One region of the Streptomyces sp. NPDC001493 genome, then DNA from elsewhere that is predicted to be linked to it. Evidence: riboswitches for the same ligand, from Rfam matches in the RefSeq annotation. Region 1 holds a riboswitch; the other holds the start of a gene.
What was found. Region 1 has a riboswitch for cobalamin ahead of ACWCWD_RS10130 (ribonucleoside-diphosphate reductase subunit alpha). Riboswitches for the same ligand answer to the same signal wherever they lie in the genome.
Positions count from the first base shown of each region.

Region 1 (4,551 bases):
GGACGCAGGGTCAGTTCGAAGCCCGGGTCGAGCAGGTTCTTCGCGGCGGTGGGGTCGGTGGTGCTCATTACTGGCAGGCCTCGCAGGACTCGGGGTTTTCCAGGGAGCAGGCGAGGGCCTCCGCGTCGGAGTACGCCTGCTGCACGGGGACGGTGGCGGGCGCGGGGGCGGCGGCCTTCGCGGTGCCGGAGGCGGCACGCGCGATCCGGGTCGCCGGGCGCGAACGCAGGTAGTACGTCGTCTTCAGCCCCTGCTTCCAGGCGTACGCGTACATCGAGGAGAGCTTCCCGATGGTCGGCGTCTCCAGGAACAGGTTCAGCGACTGGCTCTGGTCGAGGTACGGCGTACGGGCCGCCGCCATGTCGATCAGGCCGCGCTGCGGGATCTCCCACGCCGTGCGGTACAGCGCGCGCACGTCCGCCGGGATCCAGCTGAAGCCCTGCACGGAGCCGCTCGCGTCGCGCAGCGCCTCACGGGTCCGCGCGTCCCACACGCCGAGCCGCTTCAGCTCGTCCACCAGGTACGCGTTGACCTGGAGGAACTCACCGCTGAGCGTCTCGCGCTTGAAGAGGTTGGAGACCTGCGGCTCGATGCACTCGTACACCCCGGCGATCGAGGCGATGGTGGCGGTCGGCGCGATGGCGAGCAGCAGGGAGTTGCGCATCCCGGTCTTCGCGATCCGGGCGCGCAGCGCCTCCCACCGTTCCGGCCAGGCCGGCGCCGTGTCGTAGTGGTCCGGGTGCAGCACCCCGCGCGCGGCACGGGTCTCGCTCCACGCGGGCAGCGGCCCGGACTTCTCGGCGAGGTCGCAGGAGGCCTCGTACGCGGCGAGCATGATCCGCTCCGAGATGCGGGTGGAGAGCTCACGGGCCTCGGCGGAGTCGAACGGCAGCCGCAGCTGGAAGAAGACGTCCTGGAGGCCCATCGCGCCCAGACCCACCGGCCGCCAGCGGGCGTTGGAGCGGCCGGACTGCTCGGTCGGGTAGAAGTTGATGTCGACGACCCGGTCCAGGAAGGTCACGGCGGTCCGCACGGTGGCGTCCAGCCGCTCCCAGTCGATCGTCCCGTCCGCCACGAAGGCGCCCAGGTTGACCGAGCCGAGGTTGCAGACGGCGGTCTCGCCGTCCTCGGTGACCTCCAGGATCTCCGTGCAGAGGTTCGAGGAGTGCACGACCCGGCCCGGCTCGGCGGTCTGGTTCGCGGTGCGGTTGGACGCGTCCTTGAACGTCATCCAGCCCTGGCCGGTCTGCGCCAGGGTGCGCATCATCCGGCCGTACAGCTCGCGTGCGGGGATCGTCCGGCGGGCCAGGCCCTTCGCCTCGGCGGCCCGGTAGGCGGCGTCGAACTCGTCGCCCCACAGGTCGACCAGCTCGGGGACGTCGGCGGGCGAGAAGAGCGACCAGGCGGAGTCGGCGTCGACCCGGCGCATGAACTCGTCGGGGATCCAGTGCGCCAGGTTCAGGTTGTGCGTACGCCGCTGGTCCTCACCGGTGTTGTCGCGCAGCTCCAGGAACTCCTCGATGTCCGCGTGCCAGGTCTCCAGGTAGACCGCGGCCGCGCCCTTGCGCCGGCCGCCCTGGTTGACGGCCGCGACGGAGGCGTCCAGCGTCTTCATGAACGGCACGATGCCGTTGGAGAGCCCGTTGGTGCCCCGGATCAGCGAACCGCGCGAGCGGATGCGGGAGAACGACAGACCGATGCCGCCCGCGTGCTTCGAGAGCCGCGCCACCTCGTGGTAGCGGCCGTAGATCGAGTCCAGCTCGTCCAGCGGGGAGTCCAGCAGGTAGCAGGAGGACATCTGCGGGTGGCGGGTGCCCGAGTTGAAGAGCGTGGGGGAGGAGGGCAGGTAGTCCAGCCGGCTCATCAGCCCGTAGAGCGCCGCGACCTCGTCCACCGCCCGCGCGGAGTCGTCCTCGGCGAGCCCGGCCGCGACCCGCAGCATGAAGTGCTGCGGGATCTCCACCACCTGGCGGGTGATCGGGTGGCGCAGCAGGTAGCGGCTGTAGAGGGTGCGCAGCCCGAAGTAGCCGAACCGGTCGTCGGCGCCGTCCGTCAGGGCTTCCTCGACCAGCGCGTCCAGCCGCTCGGCGTGCAGCGCCACGAACGCGGCCGTACGGTCCGCGATCAGGCCCTCGCGGTGGCCGACGGCGACCGACGCGGAGAACGACACCGCGCCCTCACCGGCCGCCTCGGCGGCGATGGTGCGGGTGAGCAGCCGCGCGGCGAGCCGCGAGTAGGCGGGGTCCTCCGCGATCAGGCCGGCGGCCGACTCGGTGGCCAGGGTCAGCAGCTCCGCCTCGTCGGCGTGCGCGCTGCGGCCCCGCAGCGCGGCGGCGGCGACCCTCCCCGGGTCGGTGTCCGGCAGGTCCGCGGTGAGGGCGGTCAGGGTGCGCAGCAGCGCGGCCCCGGGGCCGTCGACGGGCTCGGTGGCTGCGGTGGCTGCGGGCACGGACGCCGGATCGGCGGGCGCGATGGTCACGGTGGTGCTCTCCCTCGCTCGGCTCTGGACCGGCGGGGGGAGGCGAGGGCCGCGGGGCGCGCCACCTGGAGACGGGCAGCACCGCACACGGCGTCCACCGGCCCAACCGCGAGGCCCGGACGTACGGGCGTCCGGTTCGGGTGAGCCGGACGCGCTGTCGGCAGGTAGCCGGACTCGAAGGTGCGCGAAACGCGCGGTTCATACCGTTGCGGGACAGTTCCGGATTCGCACCGGATTCCCCTGCGACGACAGCGAGACGAGCATACATGTGGTGGCCGGGCAGCGAGAACGCCCCACATGTTGTGGCGGTGCGGGGCGGTGTTCCGGTACGCGGGAGGGTGCTGCGGGCCTTCCGGGGCGTGGCCGTGGCCCGTCCGGGTGGGGCGGGGAGGGTTCCGGACGGGGGTGCGACCAGGGCCGGGCTCTCTCAGCCGCCGCTGCCCAGGTCCAGCCGGTAGGTGAGCAGTGTCAGGTCCGGCACCGGCCGCCAGTCGCGTTCCGGGGTGCGTACGAAGCCGAGGCGGTGGTAGATCCGGTGTGCCCCGGCCATGGCGGGCTGGGTCGACAGGGCGAGCCCGGTGACCCCGGCGGTGGCGCGGGCCCGCGCCGCGCAGGCCCGTACGAGCGCTTCCCCGGCTCCCCGGCCGCGCCCCGCCCTGCCCACCGCCAGCATCCGGAACTCCGCCTCGTCCGGCGCCGCGACGTCGCACATGGGGCTGCCGGGCGGGGCGTAGGTGACTCCGCCGAGCACGGTGCCGGTGTCGTCCGCGGCCACCAGTACGTCCGCCACGGCGGCCCGGCCGGCCACGTCCCGCAGGCTGGCCAGATAGGGGTCGTCCTCGCCTCCGCCCAACAGCCCGTCACCGAGGTACGCGTGGGCCGTGATCTCGCCGAGGAGTGCGTACTCCCCGGGCTCGGCCCTTCTGATCGTCAGGTCCATGACCGTCATTCTGCGCGTCGTGCGGACGGGCGGACAGCCCGGCTCCGGGAACGGCTCAACCGCTCACGCCCACCTCGTTGTTCGGGGCTCCGTCGCCCTCCGGCGGGAGGTCGCCGCGCTGGATCGGCTGCGAGCCGGGGGCCTGGCCGAGGGGCGGGAGGATCCTGTCGAGCTCGGCGTCGTCCGCCAGGTGGGCCGCTTCGGCCGCCTCGCGCAGGGTGGCGCGGTCCACGCCGGGGAGTCCGGCGCTGACCGTCACGGAGACGTCCCCCTCGGTGCGGGCGTAGGCGTGGCCGAGGGAGGTCGCGCTGTACCAGCTCTCGCCCTCGCGTTCGCAGACGGTGTAGCCGGCCGAGCCGTCGGACACCGGCTTCTTGTTGCAGTCGGCGGGGGAGTAGTCGGCGCGCTCCACACCGAGTTGGATCACGTGCCCGTTCCTGTCCGTGTAGGAGCTGCCGAATCCGTCGTCACCGAGCACGCCCACCGACTGCGTCGCCAGGGTGTATCCGGCCACCTCGGTGATGTACACGTGGTCGGCCCGGGTCTGGAGGGCCGTCGCCCGCGCCTCCAGTTCGGCGTGGTCCGGTACGTCCGCGGCGGGGGACGCGCCGCCCGCGCCGGCGTGCTCGGTGCCGCAGCCGGCGAGGGTGAGGACCAGCAGGGCGGGCCAGAGGCCGCGCAACCGGGTGTGAGGTGGCATGAGCACATCCTTCCGTACGGGGCCGGCGGTCCGGGCCGGTGGCCCGGGCGTGGCGCGGGCGTGGGGCGGTCCGGTCGTGGGGCGGGTACGCCGACGGGCCGCCGCCCCTCCCCCTGGGGGGGAGGACGCGACGGCCCGGCGGACGGTTCTCGCCCGTGGGGTAGGGCAGCCGGGTCAGTGGCCGCCCGGCGCCCCCACGACGGCCGGCGGCAGTTCCGCCTGCACGCCCTTGTCGCCGACGTCCGCGGTGTAGTCCTCCGGCGAGGTCTCGTCGATGCCCGCCGGGGCCTTGAGCGCGTTGAGGACGAAGGTCACCACGACCACCACCACGACGTTCAGCACGAACGCGGTGAGGCCGATGTAGCCGATCTCGCCGATGCCCGGGATCTCCTTCGACGAGCCGCCGAAGTGCTTCTGGGTCGGGGAGGCCAC
Region 1 is NZ_JBSFHV010000005.1:144,045-148,595, forward strand. It holds gene ACWCWD_RS10125 (ribonucleotide-diphosphate reductase subunit beta) at 1-68, opposite strand, end outside; gene ACWCWD_RS10130 (ribonucleoside-diphosphate reductase subunit alpha) at 68-2,479, opposite strand; cobalamin riboswitch at 2,622-2,744, opposite strand; gene ACWCWD_RS10135 (GNAT family N-acetyltransferase) at 2,907-3,419, opposite strand; gene ACWCWD_RS10140 (hypothetical protein) at 3,475-4,119, opposite strand; gene mctP (monocarboxylate uptake permease MctP) at 4,294-4,551, opposite strand, start outside.

Region 2 (4,551 bases), on a different contig from region 1:
GCGGCCGTCGCCCTCGCCCGCCGGGTTCACACCCCCGTCGTCTTCGCCTTCAACGGAACGGGAGGAACCGTCGGTTCCACGGCCGAGACCGGATCGCTCGCTCTCCCCTCCCACCAGGACGACCTGATCACGGCCGTGGCGAACGCCAACCCCCGCACCGTCGTCGTCCTCACCGTGGGCGGCCCCGTGGAACTGCCCTGGCGCAAGAAGGTCGCCGCGATCCTGCACGCCGGATACACCGGCCAGGAAGGCGGCTGGGCCGTCGCCGACCTGCTCCTCGGCCGGGCCAACCCCAGCGGACGCGTCATCGTCACCTACCCGGACAAACTGACCGACCACCCTGTCCACGACCCCGCCCACCCGGAGCGCTACCAGGGTGTCGATAACGTTGTCAGGTACAGCGAGGGCGTCTTCACCGGCTACCGGGGCTTCGACAAGGCCGGCGTCACCCCGCTCATGCCCTTCGGCCACGGCCTGTCCTACACCCGCTTCGGGTACAGCCACCTCTCCGTGGAATCCACCCGGGACGGCGGCCTGAGCGTCTCCTTCACCCTCACCAACAAGGGCCGGACCAGGGGGGCCGAGGTTCCTCAGCTCTACCTGGGCTCGCCCCAGGGCGCACCCGTCGAACTCCCCGTACGCGCTCTGGCCGCCTTCGACCGGATCGACCTCGCGCCCGGCGCCTCCCGGCGTATCACCCTCAAGGCGACCGCGCGGCAGCTCTCGTACTGGGACACCGCCCGCTCCCACTGGGTCCGCACCACCGGCCGCAGGAACATCTACGTCGGTGCGTCGTCCCGCGACATCCGGCTGACCGGCACCGGCCGGTAGGCAGCCCGACGGAGCCCGTCCCCTGCCTCATGGCCGCACGGGGACGGGCTCCGTCCTGCGCCCCGCACGGGCTCCGTCCCGCGCCCCGCACCACGCGGTTCGGCCTGCGGCCGGGAAGCAGCCGGGGTCGGCGTCAGCGGGCCAGCGCGCAGTCCCCGCACAGGGGGCCCCTGCGGTCGGGGGCGGCGCGGTAGATGAGGCAGCAGCTACGGCGCCTGAAGGCTCCGCCGTCGGCCGTGGTCGCGGTGGAGCGCAGCGGAGGGCGTGCGAGGAGGAGCGAGGTCAGGGTGCGGGTGCGGGCGGCGAGTTCCGGGCGGGAGGCCGCGATCATGGTCGCCGCCCCGTTGAGGGCCGAGGCGGTGTTCCCCCACAGGATGTGCCGGGATACGGAGAACTCCCCCACCATGTCGGCGAGTTCGCGCAGCGGGCCGTCCAGCAGGCGGGTGCTGAGTTCGTCGGCGAGGTGCTCCGGGGATCCCGCCGGGCCGTCGGCGACGGCGCTGTCGGGCAGCGAGAGGGGGATCGGTCCGCCGATCACGGGCTGCCATCGCAGCTCGGTGAGGCCGGGGGCGAGGACTCTGTCGTGCAGCACCGCGGCGGCCAGGGCCGGGGAGATCAGCCGGGCGGCCAGCCCCAGATGCGCGACGGAGGCCGCGACGCGCTGTTCCACCGAGCCGGGTGGCCGGCCGCCCGCCGCGGCCAGCCGGTCTCCGACCGCGGCGACTCGTGCTTCGACCAGCGGGCGGGACATCGGCTGCCAGGGGCCGTCGGGTTCGGTACCGAGCGGATGGATCCGGAGCGCGAAGAACGGGCCCAGGACGGTGACCGACTCGCTCAGGGCCGTCGCCGTGGCCGTATCCGTCGTATCCGTCATGCGGATACCGGCCCGGTGGCGGAACGGCGGACCGGTGCGGCGACCGGGGTGTCCCGTGGGGAATTCCGTCGGAACGCGGGCGGCATGCTCACGGTTGGCTCTCTCTTCGGGATGGCGCGTCCCTCGCGAATGCGGGCGGGATGAGGGCTCGGGTGTCCGACTCGCCATCTGCCGGTGGCGAGCTCACGGTGGCGCGATCGTGCTGGAATTCCACCGGCTTCCTCGTGCCATCACTCCGCGGAAAACATATGAGCGGTCCGTCCACCCGGTCAACCGCACCATTCCGGCCCCTCGCACGGCCAGGGGCCCCGCCTCACGTTCCGGACCGCCTCACGTTCCGGACCGCCTCACGTTCCGGAATGTGAACGGAGGTGCGCCGCGTCGACTTCCACCCTCTACCCTGGCGATGCAGCTGGTTCGCCCTGTCCGCCAGGCAGGCGCGTCGTAAGAGGGAACCCGGTGGGAATCCGGGACTGCCCCGCAGCGGTGAGTGGGAACGACCGCCGTCATACGCACTGGGTCCGGTGGGACCTGGGAAGCGACGGCCAGTAGGAGTCTGCACAGCAGACGCGCCCGCGAGTCCGAAGACCTGCCCGTTGCCCGCACACGACCATTTGTGTGCGGATATCCCGGTGACCTCGTGGGCGGGTCGGCGTACACATCGGATGGACCGTCACGCCCGTGCGGCGTACCGGGATCCGTCCGGTTCCGTCATTCCTTCGCGTCCGCGTCCCGTTCCCGGGGTGTTCAGGAGTCATCTCGCGAAGGAGATTTCCGTGACAACGAAGTCCGCAGCCGCGGCAGCACGATCCACCGTGTACGGCTACCCCCGCCAGGGCCCGCACCGGGAACTGAAGAAGGCCGTCGAGGGCTACTGGAAGGGCCGGATCACCGCCCACGAGCTCCGGGAGACCGCGGCCGGGCTGCGCCGGTCCAACTGGCAGCAGCTGGCATCCGCCGGTATCCAGGAGGTGCCCACCGGGGACTTCTCGTACTACGACCACGTCCTGGACACCAGCGTCATGGTCGGCGCCGTCCCGCGGCGTCACCGCGCGGCCGTGGCCGCCGACGCGCTCGACGGGTACTTCGCCATGGCGCGGGGCACCCAGGACGTCGCGCCGCTGGAGATGACCAAGTGGTTCGACACCAACTACCACTACCTCGTCCCCGAACTCGGGCCCGACACCGTGTTCACCGCCGACTCCGGCAAGCAGGTCTCCGAGCTGGCGGAAGCCCTCGCCCTCGGGCACACCGCCCGGCCGGTGCTCGTCGGCCCGGTGACGTACCTGCTGCTGGCCAAGCCGGCCCCCGGCGCACCCGCGGACTTCGAACCGCTCACCCTGCTGGACCGGCTGCTTCCGGTGTACGCGGAGGTGCTCGCCGATCTGCGGGCCGCCGGTGCCAGGTGGGTCCAGCTGGACGAGCCCGCCCTCGTCCAGGACCGCACCCCGGCCGAACTGGACGCCGTGGCCCGCGCATACGGTGAGCTGGGCGGTCTCGCCGACCGGCCCGAGCTGCTCGTGGCGTCCTACTTCGACCGGCTCGGGGAGGCTCTTCCCGTCCTGGCGAGGGCCCCGATCGAGGGGCTGGCACTCGACTTCACGGGCGTGGCCGCCGCCAATCTCGACGGACTCGCCGCCATCGGCGGGCTGCCGGGCAAACGGCTGGTCGCGGGGGTCGTCGACGGCCGCAACGTCTGGATCAACGACTACGAGAAGTCGCTCTCCGTCCTCGCCACTCTGCTCGGTCTCGCGGACCGGGTCGACGTCGCCGCGTCCTGCTCCCTGCTCCACGTCCCGATCGACACGGCACCCGAACGGGACATCGACCCTCAGATCCTGCGCTGGCTGGCCTTCGCCCGGCAGAAGACCGCCGAGGTCGTCACCCTCGCCAAGGGCCTGGTTCGGGGCACCGCGTCGATCGCCGGAGAGATCGCCGCCAACCGTGCCGACCTCGCCTCCCGCTCCGCCTCCCCGGTCACCCGCGACCCCGCCGTACGCGCCAGGACCACGGCCGTCACCGCCGCCGACGGCCGGCGCTCCCAGCCGTACGCCGAACGCGCCGCCGCCCAACGCGCGCACCTCAAGCTGCCGTTGCTGCCGACGACGACCATCGGCTCGTTCCCGCAGACCGACGAGGTACGGACGGCACGCGCGGACCTGCGGGCCGGCCGCGTCGACACGGCCGGTTACGAGGAACGGATCCGGGCCGAGATCGGCGCGGTCGTCTCCTTCCAGGAGAAAGCCGGGCTCGACGTGCTGGTGCACGGCGAACCCGAACGCAACGACATGGTGCAGTACTTCGCCGAGCAGCTCACCGGCTACCTCGCGACCCGGCACGGCTGGGTCCAGTCCTACGGCACCCGCTGCGTCCGGCCGCCGGTTCTGGCGGGCGACGTCTCCCGGCCCGGTCCGATGACCGTGCGCTGGACCTCGTACGCGCAGTCGCTCACCGCCCGTCCGGTGAAGGGCATGCTGACCGGGCCGGTGACGATGCTGGCCTGGTCCTTCGTCCGGGACGACCAGCCGCTCGGGGAGACGGCCCGGCAGGTCGCGCTCGCGCTGCGGGACGAGGTCGCCGATCTGGAGGCGGCCGGTACCTCGGTGATCCAGGTGGACGAACCCGCCCTGCGCGAGACGCTTCCGCTGCGGTCCGCAGACCGGGCCGCGTACCTGGGGTGGGCGACCGAGTCCTTCCGGCTCACCACCGGCGGCGTACGGCCGGGTACGCAGATCCACACGCACATGTGCTACGCCGAGTTCGGCGACATCGTCCAGGCCATCGACGATCTCGACGCCGACGTCATCAGTCTGGAGGCGGCCCGCTCCCGCATGGAGGTCGCCCGC
Region 2 is NZ_JBSFHV010000018.1:85,573-90,123, forward strand. It holds gene ACWCWD_RS24585 (beta-glucosidase) at 1-831, shown strand, start outside; gene ACWCWD_RS24590 ((2Fe-2S)-binding protein) at 965-1,705, opposite strand; cobalamin riboswitch at 2,102-2,316, shown strand; gene metE (5-methyltetrahydropteroyltriglutamate--homocysteine S-methyltransferase) at 2,482-4,551, shown strand, end outside.
Region 2: another riboswitch for cobalamin. It lies ahead of metE (5-methyltetrahydropteroyltriglutamate--homocysteine S-methyltransferase); the one in region 1 lies ahead of ACWCWD_RS10130 (ribonucleoside-diphosphate reductase subunit alpha).